DNA from 3 places in the Streptomyces sp. NBC_00224 genome. Region 1 is predicted to be linked to each of the others. Evidence: riboswitches for the same ligand, from Rfam matches in the RefSeq annotation. Region 1 holds a riboswitch; each other region holds the start of a gene.
What was found. Region 1 has a riboswitch for cyclic di-AMP ahead of OG965_RS18185 (transglycosylase family protein). Riboswitches for the same ligand answer to the same signal wherever they lie in the genome.
Positions count from the first base shown of each region.

Region 2: another riboswitch for cyclic di-AMP. It lies ahead of OG965_RS33160 (peptidoglycan DD-metalloendopeptidase family protein); the one in region 1 lies ahead of OG965_RS18185 (transglycosylase family protein).
Region 3: another riboswitch for cyclic di-AMP. It lies ahead of OG965_RS08640 (C40 family peptidase); the one in region 1 lies ahead of OG965_RS18185 (transglycosylase family protein).

Region 1 is NZ_CP108106.1:4,104,249-4,108,673, forward strand. It holds gene OG965_RS18175 (septum formation initiator family protein) at 1-420, opposite strand, end outside; gene eno (phosphopyruvate hydratase) at 540-1,826, opposite strand; gene OG965_RS18185 (transglycosylase family protein) at 2,175-2,837, opposite strand; cyclic di-AMP (ydaO/yuaA leader) riboswitch at 2,840-3,039, opposite strand; gene OG965_RS18190 (transglycosylase family protein) at 3,299-4,273, opposite strand; gene OG965_RS18195 (cytochrome P450) at 4,406-4,425, opposite strand, start outside.
Region 2 is NZ_CP108106.1:7,442,138-7,446,562, forward strand. It holds gene OG965_RS33155 (alpha-galactosidase) at 1-1,561, shown strand, start outside; cyclic di-AMP (ydaO/yuaA leader) riboswitch at 1,949-2,115, shown strand; gene OG965_RS33160 (peptidoglycan DD-metalloendopeptidase family protein) at 2,120-3,058, shown strand; gene OG965_RS33165 (SGNH/GDSL hydrolase family protein) at 3,189-3,980, shown strand; gene OG965_RS33170 (NAD-dependent epimerase/dehydratase family protein) at 4,111-4,425, opposite strand, start outside.
Region 3 is NZ_CP108106.1:1,941,813-1,946,237, reverse strand. It holds gene OG965_RS08660 (8-amino-7-oxononanoate synthase) at 1-527, shown strand, start outside; gene OG965_RS08655 (DUF397 domain-containing protein) at 544-789, opposite strand; gene OG965_RS08650 (helix-turn-helix domain-containing protein) at 800-1,657, opposite strand; gene OG965_RS08645 (ATP-binding protein) at 1,900-2,331, shown strand; gene OG965_RS08640 (C40 family peptidase) at 2,433-2,906, opposite strand; cyclic di-AMP (ydaO/yuaA leader) riboswitch at 2,910-3,094, opposite strand; gene OG965_RS08635 (hypothetical protein) at 3,410-3,718, opposite strand; gene OG965_RS08630 (ATP-dependent Clp protease proteolytic subunit) at 3,723-4,355, opposite strand.

The DNA of each region.
Region 1 (4,425 bases):
GCGGCCGGTGGCGGCCTTGCCGTCGCGGCGGCCCTTGCCGGCCGACGGGTCGGTCACGGTGTAGCCGGTCTCGCCCGGAAACTGCATGTGCAGGTGCTCACGGGCCAGCCGCTTGATGTACGCGTCGTCCTGGAGCCGCGCCTTCTCGTCGCGCAGCCGCTCGACCTGCGCGGCCGCGTCGTGCTCCTTGCGGCGCTGCTCGGCGATGTCGCCGCGCTGCGACACGTACTGGCGCATCGGGTACGCGAGGGCCACCACCAGCGAGCACATCACCAGGGCGAGCAGGGCGGCGCGCCCGGTGAGCCGGGAGCGGCGCGCCTGGCGCTTGGTCTGGGAGCGGTAGACCCGGGCCGCGGTCTGCTCGCCGAGCACCTTGAGCCGGGCCGCGGTGGAGAACCGGTCCCGGTTGCCCTTGGCCATGTCGCCCCGCTCCCCTCACGTACGTACAACGTCCCCGGACACGGTACGGGACCGCGGCCGGGGACGTACGTACGACAGGGCGGTCAGCCCATGTCAGGACTGCTCAGCCGGTCGGCTGATCAGCCCTTGAAGCGCGGGAAGGCGCTGCGGCCCGCGTACACCGCCGCGTCGTCGAGGATCTCCTCGATGCGCAGCAGCTGGTTGTACTTGGCGACGCGGTCCGAGCGGGCCGGGGCGCCGGTCTTGATCTGACCGCAGTTCACCGCGACGGCGAGGTCGGCGATGGTGACGTCCTCGGTCTCGCCGGAGCGGTGGGACATCATGCACTTGAAGCCGTTGCGCTGGGCCATCTCGACGGCGTCCAGGGTCTCGGTCAGCGAACCGATCTGGTTGACCTTGACGAGCAGGGCGTTGGCGGAGCCCTCCTCGATGCCGCGGGCCAGGCGCTCCGGGTTGGTGACGAAGAGGTCGTCGCCGACGATCTGGACCTTGGTGCCCAGCTTGTCGGTGAGGGTCTTCCAGCCGGCCCAGTCGTCCTCGTACAGCGGGTCCTCGATGGAGACCATCGGGTACGCGGAGACGAGCTCCTCGTAGTACTCGGTCATCTCGGCGGCCGAGCGGGACTGGCCCTCGAACTCGTACTTGCCGTCCTTGTAGAACTCGGACGCGGCGACGTCGAGCGCGAGCGCGATGTCCTTGCCCGGGGCGTAACCGGCCTCCTTGATGGCCTCCAGGATCAGGTCCAGGGCGGCGCGGTTGGAGTCCAGGTTCGGGGCGAAGCCGCCCTCGTCACCGAGGCCGGTGGACAGGCCCTTGCGCTTCAGGACGGCCTTGAGGGTGTGGTAGACCTCGGCACCCCAGCGCAGCGCCTCGGAGAAGGACTCCGCGCCGATCGGGGCGATCATGAACTCCTGGATGTCGACGTTGGAGTCGGCGTGCGACCCACCGTTGAGGATGTTCATCATCGGAACGGGCAGCAGGTGCGCGTTCGGGCCGCCCAGGTAGCGGAACAGCGGGAGGTCGCTGGCCTCGGAGGCGGCGTGCGCGACGGCGAGCGAGACGCCGAGGATGGCGTTGGCGCCGAGCGAGCCCTTGTTCTCCGTGGCGTCCAGGTCGAACATCGCCTGGTCGATCAGGCGCTGCTCGGTGGCGTCGTAGCCGACGAGCTCCGGGCCGATCTGCTCGATCACGGCGAGGACGGCCTTCTCGACGCCCTTGCCCTGGTAACGGTTGGGGTCACCGTCGCGGAGCTCGATTGCCTCGAAGGCACCGGTGGAGGCGCCGGACGGGACGGCGGCACGACCCGTGCTGCCGTCGTCGAGGCCGACCTCGACCTCGACCGTGGGGTTGCCTCGGGAGTCCAGGATTTCCCGGGCTACGACGACGTCGATGGACGGCACGAGCATCTCCTTCTGGGATGTGACGCGAATACGCCGGGCCGCGTGGTCCGGCACCCCTGAGCCTAACCGCCTCCGGGGCATCCACCAGCCGACCGACCGGCCCGTGGGACGAAACGGGGGGCAAAATGTTCCCGAACAAAACAATCCCCCTGGCGGGGGGGCGGGGGCGACGGGTTCAGCTTTCAGCGGAGTGGATCACGTGCGGGCCCGCGGGGGCGGGTGCGTGGATCATCTGCGGGCCGGTGGGGGCTGGTCGCGCAGTTCCCCGCGCCCCTGTAGGTGCCCGCATCATTAGGGGCGCGGGGAACTGCGCGCTCAGCCACAGATCACCTGCGGCCGGATGACGCGGAGCGACTAGCTCAGGTGGAGCTGCTGGTTCACGTAGATCAGGTTCGCGTCCTTCACTACGTCCTTGTTCAGCTCGAACAGCTTCTGCCAGCCGCCCTTGACGCCGTGCGCGGCGGCGATGGAGCCGAGGGTGTCGCCGGCCTTCACCTTGTACTCGCCGGAGCCGGTCTTGACCGGGGCGGGGCGGGACTCGCTCCGCGAGGCGGGCGCGGACTCGCGCTTCGGGGCCGGGGCGGCCTTGGGGGTGGCGGCCTTGGAGGACGAGCCGGACGTGTCCACCTTCGCGGACGCGCCACCGGACGTCAGGTTGCCCGCACCGGCGCAGGCCCAGGCGCCCGGCCCCTGCATCGCGAGCAGCTTCTCGGCGGTGGCTATCTGCTGGCCCTTGGTGGCCAGGTCGGCGCGGGAGGCGTACTGGGTGCCGCCGGCCGCGGCCCAGGAGGACTGCGAGAACTGCAGACCGCCGTAGTAGCCGTTGCCGGTGTTGATGGACCAGTTGCCACCGGACTCGCACTGGGCGACCGCGTCCCAGGTGGAGACGGAGGCGGCGGAGGCGGAGCCCGCGGCCATCAGCGGGGCGGCGACGGCCGCACCGGTGACACCGGCGAGCGTGGCGACGCGGACGGCCTTGGACGGGCGACGGTGCTTGCCCTTGCCGGAAAGCAGCATGGAGTTCTCCTCACCGACGCCTGCGAGGTGAGCTGTCGGGTTCGGGCGAGTGAGTGGCCCGGCCGCGCCGCTAGGCGCGTCTTCACCCCAAGCCGGTCCCGTCGGCCGTCTCGTACGTCCCGCCGTATGGCGTACGTCCTTCAACGGCCGGGCCCGGCGCTTACCTTGGGTCCCCCGCTCCTGCCTACGGCGCATCGAGCGTCGACTGTTCCCCGCGACCGGCGGCAGGATTCGGCGTTCCCGGTCGAAGGGGCCCGTGGTGACGAGCGCTCCGACCGTAATCACACCAACCCCTGATGTTCAAAGGGGCACATCGGGGAGAAATCGCCCCCACATGCCCCTCCACAACCTCTGTTTCCGCAGGTCGGGGGCGTAACGCCCGTACCGGACGGACGGGACACGCCAGTTGACGGAAAGAGACCCATGTCTCACTTGCGCAGAAGCGGACATAGGCCCCTGAACTACCCCTTGGCCGGGGCCGGGTTGTCCGTATTTGCCAGGTTCAGATCAAGGCTCTGGCCGGGCAGGATGAGGTTCGGGTCGGAGCCGATCGTCTTCTCGTTCGCCTTGTAGAGCGCGGACCAGCCGCCCTCGACCTTGTGCGAGCGCGAGATGTCCCACAGGTTGTCGCCGACGCGGACGGTGTAGTCGCCGCCCTCGGTGAGCGCGTCACCCGCCTCGCGTGAGTCGGCGTCACCTCGCGAGGCGTGGCGCCCCGATTCATGGCTGTTGTCCGTATTGCCCGGCTCGGTGGTCGCGGGGGTGCCGCTCTCGGCCGTGTCCGGCGTGCCGCGGTGCTTGCCGCCGGAGGCCGAGTCCGTGGAGCCGGTGGCCGGACTGGAGGGCGTCGTGGACCCGGGCTGCCCGCTCGTGCCCGTGGCCGGCGCGGACGGCTTCGTGGACGGCTTGGGCGCGGTGGAGGCCGAACCGGACGGCTTCGTGGGCGCCGGAGTCGTCTTCGCGGGCGCGGACGGAGTGGAGGCGTCCGGGGTCGCGGCTCCCTCCTCCGAGGGGACGTACGGCGAGGGCGTGGCGCCCGGGTCGACGGCCGGCGCGCCGCCGCCCGAGGTGAGCCCGGAGACCGTCGAGCAGCTCGTGAAGGCCTTGGGGCCCTTCGCGGCGAGCACCTTCTCGGCGACGGCTATCTGCTGCGCGCGGCTGGCCATATCGGGGCGCGAGGCGTACGCCGTGCCGCCGTAGGTCTCCCAGGTCTCCTGGGAGAGCTGGAGGCCGCCGTACAGGCCGTTGCCGAAGTCGGCGCTCCACGCGCCGCCGCTCTCGCACTCCGCGACGCGGTCCCACGTGGTCGCGGAGGCGGCGCTCGCACCGCTCGCCGCGAAGAGCGGAAGGGCTAGGGCCGAGCCGGTCACCCCCGCCGCGACGACGAGTGCGGGAGCCTGGCGGGGTCGGCGGTGCCGTCCGTTCCCGGAGCGCATGCTGTGGCCTTCCGTGTGACGACGTCTGTGACTACTGGGCCGGGCGTTGAGCCTGGTTTGCCGAGTCGAGGGGTGAACGTAGCCGTACTCGAACGCTTGTCACAAGTCGATGCACCCGCGATAACGCCAAAGTCACAGTTTTGACGAACCGT
Region 2 (4,425 bases), 3.3 Mb from region 1:
CCTCACCCCGGGCGACAAGGTGCTCGGCAGCCGCCGCGGCCACACCGGCCACCAGCACCTGCCCTGGGTCGCCCTGGACGCCGAGGGCGCCGCCACCGAGGAGAGCGGCGAGGTGTACGGGTGCGCGCTCGGCTGGTCCGGGTCCTGGCGCATCGCCGTCCAGCACCTGCCGGACGGCCGGGTGCAGATCAGCGGCGGCGCCGGGTACGACGACTCCGGGCTGCTGTCGCTCGCGCCCGGCGACTCGTACACCACACCGGTCTTCGCCGGGTTGTGGAGCCCGGACGGCTTCGGCGGGGCCAGCCGGGAGTGGCACGCCTGGCAGCTGGCCCGGGTGATCCCGGATGCCGAGCGGGTGCGGCCGGTGCTCTTCAACTCCTGGGAGGCCACCGGGTTCGACATCTCCGAGCCTCAGCAGCGGGCGCTGGCGCACCGGGCGGCCGCGATGGGCGTCGAGCTGTTCGTGATCGACGACGGCTGGTTCGGGGAGCGCACCCACGACGCGGCCGGGCTCGGCGACTGGACGCCCAACCCCGAGCGCTTCCCCGGCGGCCTCAAGCCGCTCGCGGACGAAGTGCACGTGCTGGGCATGCGGTTCGGGATCTGGGTCGAGCCGGAGATGGTCAACGCCGACAGTGCGCTGTACCGGGCGCACCCGGAGTGGGTGCAGCACCAGAGCGGACGCCGGCGCACCGAGTTCCGCAATCAGCTCGTGCTCAACCTGGCCCGCCCGGACGTCCAGGAGTACCTCTGGGAGCAGCTGGACGGGCTTCTTTCGAGTGCGCCCGTCGACTATGTGAAGTGGGACTTCAACCGCTGCTTCACCGATGCGGGCTGGCCCGGGGAGGAGTATCCGCAGAGGCTCTGGACCGAGCATGTCCGGGCGCTGTACGGCCTGTTGGACCGGCTGCGGGCCGCACACCCCTCGGTCGACTTCGAGTCCTGTTCGGGCGGCGGCGGCCGGATCGACCTCGGCATCCTCTCCCGTACGGACCAGGTGTGGACCTCCGACAACACCGACCCGCTGGACCGGCTCGCCATCCAGGACGGCTTCAGCCAGCTGCACCCGGCCCGGGTGATGGCCGCCTGGGTCACCGACAGCCCCAACACCCTGCTCAACGGCCGCCGCAGCAGCCTGCGCTTCCGCTTCGTGAGCGCGATGGCCGGGGTGCTCGGCGTCGGCGGCGACCTCAGCCGGTGGAGCGAGGCCGAACTGGCCGAGGCGCGCGGGTGGGTGGAGCTCTACAAGGCGATCCGGCCGGTGGTGCAGCTCGGGGCCCAGTACCGGCTGCGGCCACCGAGGGGCGGGCTCAGCGCCGTCCAGTACGTGCGCGGCGACGACACCGTGGTCCTCGCGTACCTCCAGGCCCAGCGCTACGGCGAGTGCCCCCCGGCCGTGCGGCTGCGCGGCCTGGACCCGGCGGCGGCCTATCGGTGCCTGGACACCGGGGCCGTACACAGGGGAGCGGTATTGCTGCATCGGGGCCTGGACACCGGACTGCGGGGCGATCTTGATGCGACGGTGTTCCGATTCCGGCGGCTGAGCGCGCGTCCGGCATAAGGAATTCGCGTTCTTGGCGCGGTAAAGATCTTCATCGGGATGTAATGGCTAAAACTGGACAGAGTGGGGCGATCGGTGGCGGGAAGGGGTGAATGGGTTAGGACTTTCACCCTGATTGGGCGATTTGATGCACCCTGTCCATCTCCCCGGCAGGAAGGGGAGGTTGCCCGTGAGCAGCGTCATATCCGTGACGTTCCGTGGTGGCGGCCCCGAATGAATTCCCCCGTCCGGCGGGGCCTGTTGGGAATTCCGGTCGACGCAGGGTGACCGCAATTCCCGGAGGAATTCCCGGCCGGGAATGCCGAAGGCGAATGGGCACTTGTCGTGGCCCGCCGGGCTCGCTTACGGTCACCGCAATCCGGGTGGACCGCCGAATCCTGCCACCGCTCGGAATCCGCACCCATCCACGCGTGGCAGGAGCGGGGGACCCAGGTAAGCGCCGTCCGGAATTCCGGCACGGCTCGGGGTGAAGCCGGAACACCGCACGCGGTGCCCCGGCCGGGCAGCTCCAGCCCGAACCCGACAGCTCACCTCGCAGGCGCCGGAGAGGAATCCGCCATGCCCGCGAAGGGTAAGCACCGCCGTCCCAAGTCCAGCCCGATATCCCGGGGCATGGTCGCCGCCGGTACGGGCGGCGCCGCGCTCGCCATCCCGCTGCTGGGCGCCACCGGCGCGCACGCCGCGGCGCAGACCGCCGCCCCCGCCACCGCGCCTCAGCAGGCCGTCCGCGCCGCCGGGGCCTTCGCCGCCGCTCCGCAGACCGCGCCCACCACGTACAAGGTCAAGAGCGGCGACTGCCTGTCGCGGATCGCCGAGGACCACCGGCTCGGCGGCTGGCAGCGGCTCTACAAGGACAACCGCGAGGTCGTCGGCTCCGACCCGGCGCTGATCCGCCCGGGCATGAAGCTCACCCTCGGGGCGAAGGCCCCGGGCGGCGGCGCGCCGCACGGCTCCGCCAAGGCGAGCGGTTCGCACGACTCCGGTACGAAGAAGTCGGCCCCCCGCACGTCGAAGTCCTCCCCGGCCGCCTCCGCCCCCAAGGCCGCCGCCGACACCTCCTCGTCCGCCACCGCGAACCAGGGCTCCGCCTCCGGCTTCCGCGCGCCGCTCGACAGCGTGAGCATCGGCACCCCGTACCGCATGGCCGGATCCATGTGGTCCAGCGGCTACCACACGGGCGTCGACTTCGCGGCCGAGACCGGCACCACGGTGAAGGCCGTCGGCGCGGGCACGGTCGTCTCGGCCGGCTGGGGCGGCGCGTACGGCAACCAGGTCGTCATCCAGCACGCCGACGGCATGTACTCCCAGTACGCCCACCTCTCGCAGTTCTCCGTCTCGGCCGGGCAGACCGTGACCGAGGGCCAGCAGCTCGGGCTCTCCGGCGCCACCGGCAACGTCACTGGCCCGCACCTGCACTTCGAGATCCGCACCACGCCCGACTACGGCTCGGACGTCGACCCGATCGCCTACCTCCGCCAGCAGGGCGCGAGCCTCTGACGCCCTTGCCCCGCCCGGCAATTGGCGCGTATTCCCGCTGCGGGAAACTGACCGGGTGGCCTATATCACCCACCGTCAACCCCTCCTTACGGTCGCGTAGGTCACACCCATAAGGGAAAGATATGGTCTCGTGGCAGACGATTCGAGATCATTCAGCAGCGGTACGTTCGGGTCGTACACGGCGATCGGCGACAGCTTCACGGAAGGTGTCGGCGACCCCGGCCCGGACGGGGCGTTCGTCGGTTGGGCGGACAGGTTCGCCGTGCTACTGGCAGACGAGCGACCGGAGGGGGCCTTTCGCTATGCCAATCTCGCGGTCCGCGGCAGGCTCCTCGACCAGATCGTCGAGGAGCAGGTGCCGCGGGCCAAGGAGCTCGCACCCGACCTGGTGAGCTTCTGCGCGGGGGGCAACGACATCATCCGGCCGGGCAGCGACCCGGACGACGTGGCCGAGCGCTTCGAGCGCGCCGTGGCCGACCTGAAGAGCGCGATCCCCACGGTCATGGTGACCACCGGGTTCGACACGCGCGGGGTGCCGGTCTTCAAGCATCTGCGTGGCAAGGTCGCCACGTACACCGCGCATGTGCGCTCCATCGCGGACCGCTACGGGTGCCCGGTGCTCGACCTGTGGTCCCTCAAGTCCGTTCAGGACAGGCGGGCGTGGGACGGCGACCGGCTGCACCTGTCGCCGGAGGGGCACACCCGGGTCGCGCTGCGCGCCGCCCAGGTGCTCGGACTGGAGATCCCGGCCGACCCGGACCAGCCGTGGCCCCCGCTGCCGCCGCGCAACACCCTGGACGTGCGGCGCGACGACATCCACTGGGCGCGCGAGCACCTGGTGCCGTGGATCGGACGACGGCTGCGCGGCGAGAGCTCGGGCGACCACGTGGAGCCCAAGCGCCCGGATCTGCTGCCTCTCTGACGCATCATCAGGGCCGTATCGGAGCAGCTTTCCTCGGTACGGAGCAGCTTTCCTCAGTGCGGTGCGGCACCGCGCCCCTGTCAGGGGCGCGGAGAACCGCGCGACCAGCCACAGACGAACCGCAGCCGAATCACCGCGGCGCCAGCAGCCTCCGCTCCGTCTCCGGGTCGAGTCCGACCCGGGGGCGGTCCGGCCGCTGCGGAGCCTCGCCGCCGATCGACTCGATCCAGGCCCAGGTGTCGGCGACCGTCTCCTCGACGGGGCGGCAGCGCAGCCCCGACAGCACGGCCTTCCACACGTTCGAGCCGTGCATCGTGCCGTGATCCTCGCCCGGCGGGATCCACACCGGCAGATGGCTCCACGGCTCGACCCCGGCGGCCAGGATCGGCTCCGGGTCCGTCCAGCGCAGCTCCGCGCCGCCGCCGGTGACCCGCGCGCACGCCTC
Region 3 (4,425 bases), 2.2 Mb from region 1:
AGGGCGGGCGGGGCGGGCTGCACGCCGCCGGGCTGGCGGGCGCGGACGACGTGGTGGCCACCCTCACCCTGTCGAAGTCGCTCGGCAGTCAGGGCGGCGCGGTCCTGGGCCCCGCCCGGGTCATCCGGCACCTGGTCAACGCCGCCCGTACGTTCATCTTCGACACCGGGCTCGCACCCGCGGCGGTGGGCGGCGCGCTCGCGGCGCTGCGGCTCCTGGAGGCCGAGCCGGAGCGGGCGGGGCGGGCCCGGGCCGTGGCCGCCGAACTGTACGAACGGCTGACGGCGGCGGGCCTGGAGGCGGCGCGCCCGGACGCGGCCGTGGTCTCGGTGCGGGCGCCGTCGCCGGAGCGGGCGGTGGCCTGGGCGGCCGACTGCCGGGGCGCGGGTCTGGCGGTGGGGTGCTTCCGGCCGCCGTCGGTGCCGGACGGCATCTCCCGGCTGCGGCTGACCGCCCGGGCCGATCTGAGCGAGTCTCAGATCCAGTGGGCGGTGGACACGATCCTGCGGACCGGGCCCACCGCCTAGTCCCCCGTTCGCATTCTCAACTCCTGCTGTCGGGCGCCTCGTTGAGCTCGACCGGCAGGCCGGAAAGGAAGCTGTGCCAGGCCCGCGCTCCGAAGAGCAGCGCGGGTCCGGCGGTCCGCTTGGAATCACGGACGGCGAGCAGTCCGGCGTCGAGGAATGCGGCCTCGACGCAATTGTTCATTCCTGTACTACGGCTGCTGCGCCGCCACTGCGCACCGTTCAGAGAAGTGCTGGAAGGTACATGCGCGAGGGGTGCGGGCATCATGCCTCCCTTACACGCCGTCAGCCATCCCGGCGATGAGATTCAATGATTCCTTGAACGAGAGGGCCTGCGCCTCGGCCATGTGGAACGCGGCGCTGTACGCCTCAAGGTCTTCTCTCCGTTCGAGATAGAGGCTACTCGTCAAGTGGTCGATAACCACAACGTCCAGATCGGAAATGTTCGGAAAGGAGAAGATAATGAAAGGCCCGGTGAGCCCGATATGGCCACCGCTGCTGAAAGGCACCACCCGCAACCGGACTTGCGGCAGCTGAGCCGCCTCCAGGAGATGGCGCAACTGTCGCCGCATCGCGGGCGCCCCGCCCACCTCGCGGTGCAGTGCCGCCTCGTCGACCACCGCGCTCAGCTCCAGCGGGGGATCGGCCCGCAGCACCTCCTGGCGCGCCAGGCGCACCTCCACCAGGGAGTCCACCCGCGCCGCGTCCGGCCAGCCCAGGGCCGCCCGGGTCACCGCGCGGGCGTACTCGGGCGTCTGGAGCAGCCCCGGCACCACGGACGTCTCCAGGGTGCGCGCCGCCGACGCCTGTGACTCCAGGCTGATGAAGTCCCGGTACTGCGGCGGCAGCAGCCCGCGGTAGGCCTGCCACCACTGGCCACCGCGCCCGTCCGCCGCCCCCGCCAGCGCTTCGAGCAGCGCCCGCAGTTCGGGGTCGGCCACCCCGTACACCTCAAGGAGCCGGGCCACGTCGGCGGGCTTCACCCCGCTGCGGCCGGTCTCGATCCGGCTCACCTTGGACTGGTGCCAGCCCAGCTGCCCGGCGACCTCGCCGCTCGTGAGGGCCGCCGCGCAGCGCAGCCGGCGCAGTTCCTCGCCGAGTTTGCGGCGGCGTACCGCGGGCCCGTGCCACATGTCGGCCTCCTTCCGCCCGGCCGGGATTCGGGCGATGGGCAAGTGTGGCGCCCAAATACGGTCCTTCGTCGCAGAGTTCACCGCTTTGAGGGACAGATATATGCACATCTTGGTGGATCGGCGCATCCGGCGGCACGATGAGTGGCACTCTGGCGCGAAGCACAAGTCCGGGGCGTCCTCGCGTTTGTCCGCTCGCTACGAGCCCAGCAGGCCGGCCCGGGTGGGAAAGGGACAGCGTCGCCATGGCAGACCACCAAGAATCAACCGTCACTCTGCCGAGCGATCCCGCCTCGGTCTCCGTCGCCCGTAGACACGTCGTCGGCGTACTCACCGAATGGGGTCTTCCGTCGGACGCCGACACCGCCGATACGATCCGCCTGATCGTCTCCGAGCTCGCGACCAACGCCGTGCAGCATACGTTCGGCCAGTCGCCCACGTTCACCGTGGAGCTGCGCCTGGAGCGCGACGAGCAGCTCCACATCGGTGTCACCGACAGCCATCCCCGCTGGCCGAAACGTCTTCCCGCCGCCGTCCAGCAGGACAACGGGCGCGGCATGGTGATCATCCGCTGGCTCGCCGCCGAGTGCGGGGGGCGGCTGTCGGTCACCCCGACGCCGGAGGGCGGCAAGACCGTCTGGATCGCGCTGCCGTGGACGGTACCGGTCCAGAGCTGAGCGCTCCGCCGGGAGCGGGGTGATCCGGCTGCGGGCCGGTGAGCGCAAGCGGCGGCGCTCACCGGCCCGCCGTACCACCGGACAGGCCCTCGTGCCGTGCGTCAGCGCACGCGCCCGTACCAGACGCCCTTGGACCAGATCTTCTCCAGCCGCACTACGGACCCGGTCTTGGGGGAGTGCCATATCTTGCCGTTCCCGGCGTAGATCCCCACGTGGTAGACGTTCGAGCCGGAGTGGAAGAACACCAGGTCCCCGCGCTGGCGCGCGGACGACGAGATGTGCCGGGTGCTGTTGTACTGCTGCTGGGTGGTGCGGGGCAGCTTCTTGCCCGCCTGCTTGAACGAGTAGAGGGTGAGCCCCGAGCAGTCGAACCGGTACGGGCCGCTGGCACCGTACTTGTAAGGCGCGCCCTTCTTCGACGCGGCGACGTTGAGCGCCTTCGTCGCGAGTGTCGCGGCGCTCGCCTCACTGCCGGCTCCTGGCACCAGCATCGTGCCGCCGACGGCGGCGAGCGTGAGGGCGGAGACCGCCCCGACTCGACTCAACAGGGACGGGACGTAATTCTGCGCAGTCATGCGCGACCCTTCGTCAAACCGCCTGCGAAGGATGACCTGTCGGGTTCGGACTGGCGAAGATGCCCGGCCGCTCGCGCGGCTTCACCCCAAGGGCCTCCCGGTCTCCCGGTGGGCCCGCACTGCTTGGGTCCTCCACTCCTGCCGATCCACTCAGTCGACCAGTCATCCGGGTGCGGCGGCAGGACTCGGCGTCCGCCCGGACCGCCCCGCCGCGGTGGCGGGGGCTTGTCGTCGGAAGGGATCTTGACCCACGAAGTGTCGGATTTCCGAGCCGAAACGGCGTTTTGTGAGGCTCCTCACGACTGACCCATTCAGGTGTACATCTATGTTTCAACGCTCCTGACGGGCTGTCCGACCTGCGTCGCACCGGCGCTGGAACGATTCATTCCGTTCGGTGTCTGCGCATTCGGAGCAACACCTGCGGTACGTCGTTCGGACCATCGGATGGTGCGAACGGGGGAGGCCGACTCGTACCCGCGCGGGGGTGCACGGACACCGGAGCGTCAACTCGCGGATGACGGCGGCGGCACCGTCAGACGGCCCGCCCGGCGCTCCCCGTCGAGCAGCCGAAGGGCCCGCGCCAGCGTCTCGGAGTGCAGCTCCGACTCGCCGCGCCGATGCATGGTCGTCAGCGCGTCCCGCAGCGCCACGGCCTGCCCGACGAGCGCCTGCGCGGCCCGTAGCGCGCCGTAGGTGTCGCGGTGCCGGGCGGGGTTGATCCGGCCCAGCCTGTCGAGCGCGTCGAGGTACGCGTCGATGAACTCGCCCTCGGCACGCGTCAGCGCGGGCAGCGGCGGAAGTTCCGGCAGCACGGCTCTACCTCCCTTGCGCCGGGGCCGAGTTCTTGCGGCTGGTGACGACGTGGTCGACCAGCCCGTACTCGGCGGCCGCGGTGGCGTCGAGGATGGTGTCCCGCTCGATGTCGGCGCTGATCCGCTCGACGGACCGCCCGGTGTGCCGGGCCAGCAGCTCCGTCAACAGCTCGCGTCCGCGCTGGAGTTCATTGGCGTAGATCTCCAGGTCGGACGGCTGTCCCTGGATCGGCTCGGCGACCGAGGGCTGATGGATCAGGACCCGCGCGCCGGGCAGTGCGAGCCGCTTGCCCGGGGCGCCCGCGGCCAGCAGCACGGCCGCGGCCGAGGCGGCCTGGCCCATGCACACCGTCTCCACGTCGCAGGTGACGAACCGCATGGTGTCGTAGATCGCCGCCATCGCGGTGAGCGAGCCGCCGGGGGAGTTGATGTACAGCGAGATGTCGCGGTCCGGGTCGGCGTGCTCCAGGTGCATGAACTGGGCCATTACGTCGTTGGCCGCGGTGTCGTCGACGGGGGTGCCGAGGAAGATGATCCGCTCCTCCAGGAGCTTGGAGTACGGATCGAGGGTGCGGACCCCGGTCGAGGTGCGCTCGGAGAATTCGGGCAGGACGTGGCGGGCGGACGGGCCGTGCATGACGTACCTCTTCTCTCGTGCCGATGTCTCTGTAAAAAATGTACAGGACGTACAGGCCGTTATGATGGGG